2 regions of the Kosakonia sp. MUSA4 genome follow, and region 1 is predicted to be linked to the other one. Evidence: riboswitches for the same ligand, from Rfam matches in the RefSeq annotation. Region 1 holds a riboswitch; the other holds the start of a gene.
The links. Region 1 has a riboswitch for thiamine pyrophosphate ahead of thiC (phosphomethylpyrimidine synthase ThiC). Riboswitches for the same ligand answer to the same signal wherever they lie in the genome.
Positions count from the first base shown of each region.

Region 2: linked by a shared signal. The riboswitch ahead of thiB (thiamine ABC transporter substrate binding subunit) and the one ahead of thiC (phosphomethylpyrimidine synthase ThiC) in region 1 are both predicted to bind thiamine pyrophosphate.

Region 1 is NZ_CP025697.1:5,715,129-5,718,274, reverse strand. It holds gene nudC (NAD(+) diphosphatase) at 1-655, opposite strand, end outside; gene rsd (sigma D regulator) at 735-1,238, shown strand; TPP riboswitch at 1,293-1,520, shown strand; gene thiC (phosphomethylpyrimidine synthase ThiC) at 1,603-3,146, shown strand, end outside.
Region 2 is NZ_CP025697.1:615,125-618,270, forward strand. It holds gene thiP (thiamine/thiamine pyrophosphate ABC transporter permease ThiP) at 1-803, opposite strand, end outside; gene thiB (thiamine ABC transporter substrate binding subunit) at 779-1,762, opposite strand; TPP riboswitch at 1,795-1,895, opposite strand; gene sgrR (HTH-type transcriptional regulator SgrR) at 1,932-3,146, opposite strand, start outside.

The sequences.
Region 1 (3,146 bases):
CTTTCGGATCGATATGAATTTCACCGCTGTCATACTCCGCCATAAAGGCCGTCATCAGCGATTGCGGGAAGGGCCATGGCTGTGAGGTGACATAACGCAGGTTCTTCACCTTGATGCCGCTCTCTTCCATCACTTCACGCGCCACCGCCTGCTCCAGCGTTTCGCCAACTTCAACAAACCCGGCAAGCACAGTGTAGATGCCATTGCGATGACGGGTATGTTGCGCCAGCAGGATGCTGTCGTCGCGGCGAATCGCGACAATAATGCAGGGGGCAATTTGCGGATAATAACGTTCCCGGCAGTGGTCGCAGAGCATCGCCCACTCGGTTTTGCTCGGGTGCATGGTGTGCCCGCAATAACCGCAAAACTGATGCGAGCGATAAAACTCGGCCAGTTGCACGCCGCGCCCGGCTAACTGGAAAAGACCGACATCTTGATCGATCAGCAGCCGCACGGAGCCCATATCATGCCGACGATTCTGACGAACCATCCACACCGGTTCGCCCTGCCATTCCCCAATGTGGAGCGCGCTTTGACCCACAAGTTCGAAATTTCCTGGCTGACCATGTGGTAATTCTCCACCGGGCAACCATAATTTTTGTTCATGGCTCACGATCCACCAGCCACGATCGGATGCTTCAATAATACGTACCATTGCACTACCTTAGCTTCACTGGCATGTTATTAACATTATTATTACATTTTTCTGAACTTACATATTTGCGGAGCCATTTATGCTAAACCAGTTAGAAAGCCTGACAGAGCGCGTTGGAGGAAGTAACAAACTTGTCGACCACTGGCTACTTGTTCGTAAGCAACTTCTTGTTTCTTACTACAATCTGGTTGGCATTAAACCTGGCAAAGGATCGTACATGCAGCTCAATGAAAAAGCGCTGGACGATTTTTGCCACAATCTGGTGGATTACCTCTCCGCTGGCCATTTCAATATTTATGAACGTATCATCAGCGAAATGGAAGGTGCCAACCCACTTTTAGCCGCCACGCAACTTTATCCGCAACTTGAAGCCAATACCGTGGAGCTTATGAATTACTATGACTCCAGCCTGGAAAACGCCATTGATGACGACAACTGTCTGGAGTTCCAACAGGCGCTATCGGATATCGGCGAAGCGCTTGCCGCCCGCTTTATGCTGGAAGATAAGTTGATTGTGCTGGCCTTTGATAACGACCTCAATGTGAGCGCCAACGACGAAAGCGGAATGGCGCGCCCCGCTTGAGTTCTTAAACATTAACGCGTAGTTTAAAAAGCAGTCCCCCGTTTTCGGACGGGGTTTTTCTTGTCGGAGTGCCTATATTTCCACAAAATCATTCGCGATGCGTCGAGGCGGCAAGTTCGTGAATCCCCAGGAGCTTACATCAAGTAAGTGACTGGGGTGAGCGAACGCAGCCAACAAAGAGGCAGCGTGAAGGATGAAGGGGAAAAGGCTGAGACCGTTAATTCGGGATCCGCGGAACCTGATCGGGTTAAGACCTGCGAAGGGAACAAGAGTAATCCATTCACAACGACCACCCTCACGGGCGGTTTGCTGCCATTACTCCATCCGTCGTCTGACAAGCCATCTCATAATTATGGAATGAGCTATGTCTGCAAAAACTGTTACACGCCGTGAACAACGCGCCCAGGCGCAACACTTCATTGATACGCTGGAAGGCACCGCTTTCCCCAATTCGCAACGCATTTACATCACCGGTTCGCAGCCGGATATCCGCGTGCCCATGCGTGAAATCCAGCTTAGCCCGACGCTTATCGGCGGCACCAAAGCGCAGCCGCAATATGAAGAAAACGAGGCCGTGCCGGTATATGACACCTCCGGCCCGTATGGCGATCCGGCTGTCGCCATTGATGTACAACAGGGGCTGGCAAAGCTGCGTGCACCGTGGATAACCGCCCGCAACGACACTGAAACGCTCGATGAACGCAGCTCCGCGTACACCAAAGAGCGGCTGGCCGATGACGGCCTCGATGAACTGCGTTTTAGCGGTTTGCTGACACCGCAACGCGCCAAAGCGGGCCGCTGCGTGACCCAGTTGCACTATGCCCGCCAGGGGATCGTGACGCCGGAAATGGAATTTATCGCTATCCGTGAAAACATGGGCCGCGAGCGCATCCGCAGCGAAGTGCTGCGCAGACAGCATCCGGGCGAAGGTTTTGGCGCGCGCCTGCCGGAAAATATCACGCCGGAATTTGTCCGCGATGAAGTGGCGGCCGGTCGCGCCATTATTCCCGCCAATATTAACCACCCGGAATCGGAACCGATGATTATCGGTCGTAACTTCCTGGTTAAAGTGAACGCCAATATCGGCAACTCGGCGGTCACCTCGTCCATCGAAGAAGAGGTGGAAAAACTGGTCTGGTCAACCCGCTGGGGCGCGGACACGGTGATGGATCTCTCCACCGGGCGTTATATCCATGAAACCCGCGAATGGATCCTGCGTAACAGCCCGGTGCCGATCGGCACCGTACCGATCTATCAGGCGCTGGAGAAGGTCAACGGGATCGCCGAAGATCTGAACTGGCAGGCGTTTCGCGACACGCTGCTGGAGCAGGCGGAACAAGGGGTGGATTACTTCACCATTCACGCGGGCGTATTGCTGCGTTATGTGCCGATGACCGCCCGCCGTCTGACCGGCATTGTATCGCGCGGCGGTTCGATTATGGCGAAATGGTGCCTTTCCCATCATCAGGAGAACTTCCTCTACACCCACTTCCGCGAAATCTGCGAGATCTGCGCCGCCTACGACGTTGCATTGTCGCTGGGCGACGGCCTGCGTCCGGGTTCCATTCAGGACGCCAACGACGAAGCGCAATTTGCGGAACTGCACACGCTGGGCGAGCTGACCAAAATCGCCTGGGAGTATGACGTACAGGTGATGATTGAAGGCCCGGGACATGTGCCGATGCAGATGATCCGCCGCAATATGACCGAGGAACTGGAGCACTGCCACGAAGCGCCGTTCTACACGCTTGGACCGCTCACCACGGATATCGCACCGGGTTATGACCACTTCACTTCCGGCATTGGCGCGGCGATGATTGGCTGGTTTGGCTGCGCGATGCTGTGTTATGTCACGCCGAAAGAGCATCTTGGTCTGCCGAATAAAGAGGATGTGAAACAGGGGCTTAT
Region 2 (3,146 bases), 630 kb from region 1:
ATGGCTTTACTCATGCGCTGGCTTAATAGCACCAGGCCGAGGCAGCAGATCATCTGCATCAGCGCCAGCAGCGCGGCGCGGGCCGGATCAAAATCGAAACTCAGCGCCTGATAGATCGCCAGCTCAATGGTGGTGGCCTGCGGTCCGCCGCCCAGCGACAGCACCGTAGCGAAGCTGGCGAAACAGAGCATAAAGATCAGCGCTGCGGTTGGTGGAATCTGGCGGCGCAGCCACGGCCATTCGACAAAGCGGAAAAACGCCCAGCCGCGCATGCCTAACTGCGCGGCAAGCTGGCGCTGTTCGCCGGGGATCTGCTCCAGCGCTTGCAGCAGCAACCGCGCCGCCATCGGCAGGTTAAAAAACACATGCGCCAGCAAGATGCCTTGCAGGCCATAGGGTGAGAAATGCCACTCCAGCCCCAAAATATGCCAGAGCGAGGCCAGCCAGCCCTGGCGGCCATACACGCTGAGAATACCGAATACCGCCACCAGCACTGGCAGAATCAGCGTCATAGCGCACAGACGCAGCAGCGCAAGGCGGCCAGGAAAACGCCGTCGGTACAGGGCGCGAGCGAGGAAAATCGCCGGAAAAACGGAGAGCAGGGCAGAGAGAAAGGCCTGCCAGAAGGAGAAACGCACCACATGCCACAGATAGCTGTCGTGCCAGAAGGCCGACAGATCGGTGAGCGGTGCGTTTTGCCACAGCGCCAGAAAGGCGGCCAGCGCCACCGCCACCATCAGCGCGGCGGCGGTGAGGCCGGGAAGCAGCCAGCCGGCAATCAGCGGCTGACGGCGCGTTGCCATGCATTAATCCATGATGCGCGTTGAGCGGCGACTTCTTGCGGCGTGAATTCAAACGAGGTTTGCGGTTTTTGCAGCGTATCAAACCCGGCCGGTAGCGGTACGTTGCTGACCGGGTACATCCAGTTGCCGGTGGCGATGGTGTTCTGGAATGCCGGAGACACCATAAATTTCAAAAATTTTTCTGCCAGCTCCGGCTGCTTGCTGGCGGCAGTGCGGGCGGCAACTTCAACCTGCAAGTAATGCCCTTCGCTGAAATTCGCCGCGGCGTAGTTGTCTTTTTTCTCTTCGATCAGATGGTAGGCGGGTGAGGTGGTGTAGCTCAGCACCAGATCGCTTTCCCCTTTCAGGAACAGACCGTAGGCTTCGCTCCAGCCTTTGGTGACCGTCACCGTTTTGGCTGCCAGCTTCTGCCAGGCGTCCGGCGCTTTGTCGCCGTACACTTTTTGCATCCACAGCAGCAGACCAAGGCCCGGCGTACTGGTGCGGGGATCTTCGTAAATCACGCGCCATTTCTGATCGCTTTCCACCAGTTCTTTCAGGCTTTTCGGCGGGTTTTTCAGTTTGTTTTTATCGTAAACGAAGGCGAACCAGCCGTAGTCGAACGGCACAAAGGTGTCGTTTTTCCAGCCGCCAGGCACGTTGACGGCATCCGTCGCCACGCCACTTTTGGCGAACAGTTTGGTTTGCGATGCCGCTTCCAGCAGATTGTTATCCAGCCCAAGCACCACATCCGCTTTGCTGTTTTTCCCTTCCATACGCAGACGGTTGAGCAGCGAGACGCCATCTTCCAGCGCCACAAATTTCAGCTCGCAGTTGCAGTCGTTTTCAAAGGCTTTTTTCACTGCCGGGCCGGGGCCCCAGTCAGCGGAGAAGGAGTCATAGGTGTAGACGGTGAGTACAGGTTTGGCAAAAACGGGAGCGGCAACCAACAGCAGTAATGACAATGATTTTTTTAACACTTTGCACCTCAAAAAATGGGTGGCAAAGGATTTTGAGAGGCAGCCTCAAATCCCTTCGCCGGCGTTATCCGGATCAGGTTCGACGGGTATTTTCTCAGCACACGCCATTGGCGCAGCACCCCGTTGAGAACGCCGCTATTGTAATGATTTGGTAAAAAATGCGAAAGCGTTATGGATCGGGCGGCGCATACCAGGCCGATTTAAAGTCAAACCAGCCCAGCGTATTCATGCGCAGCCCGCGCATACTGCGTTGCCCCTGGATCCTTAGCCAGTGGTGGATTAACGGCACCATCGCTTTACTGGCCAGCAACTGCTGAGACCAGGCGGCGAGGTTCATCTTTCCAGCGCGCCACTCGGTGGCGGCGGCTTGCCAGTCGATTGGAATACAGTGCTGCAACAACGGCACTTCATACAGGTTGGCAAAGACCGAGAAGTTGAGCGGCAGGGTAAAGTTGGCGCTGTTAAGCCACAGATCGCTGGCCGCTTCACCCCGGTGCCACTCGGCGTACTCCACCCTTTGTACGTGAAGTTTTACCCCCTGTTCTGCCAGTAAATCACTCATGATGCGTGAGAGCGCCTCGTGCTCGTTGTGTTCGCGGTAGAAGGTGAGCGTCAACGATTCCAGCCCGGCAGGCTTCTCGCCGACGCCGGGACGGGCATGATGCCAGCGCGGCAGCAGGCCGTAGGCCGGGAACCAGTAACGTTGATAACGTTCGTCGGCATGCCATAACAGGCTGGCGGGGGAGAGGATCTGGCTTACCCACTCTCTGACCGCCGGGCTGGCGCCGCGGCTGGATCGCGCGTCAAACAGCAGATAGTAGCAGCCCTCTTCCAGGCGGCTTTCGACCGCTTTTTCATCGCCGGTCGGCCCTTCCAGCGTCAGCCCGCAGGTTGGGTCGTCGCTGAGATCCGGCAGCATCCAGACATTCACTTCATCAATCAGGGCGCGGAAGCCGAAATAGTCATCAAAGGCGTGAATCTTCAATTGGTTATTGGTATTGCGCACCACGGCATACGGGCCGGTGCCAATCGGCTGGCTGGCGAAATGGGGCTGGGCGTTCCACTCCTGCGGCAGGATCATGGAGGGTACATGCCCCATCAGCCAGGGGAGCCAGTTATCCGGCTGCCAGAGATGAATATCCAGCGTCCAGGGGGTTGGAGAGACGACCTCGCGGATATGCGAATAGAGCGGCAGGGCGGTCGCCCGTTGCAGGGAAGCAATCACATCGTTCATTTCCAGCTCGCGGCCGTTATGAAAGTGGATGCCTGGGCGTAAATAAAAACGCCAGTGTAAAGGGGAAATCGCCTTCCAGTGATGAGCGATATCCGCTTCCAGTTCCCCATTTTCCTCATTTATGCGCGTCAACGCGCTGAAGATTTGCCG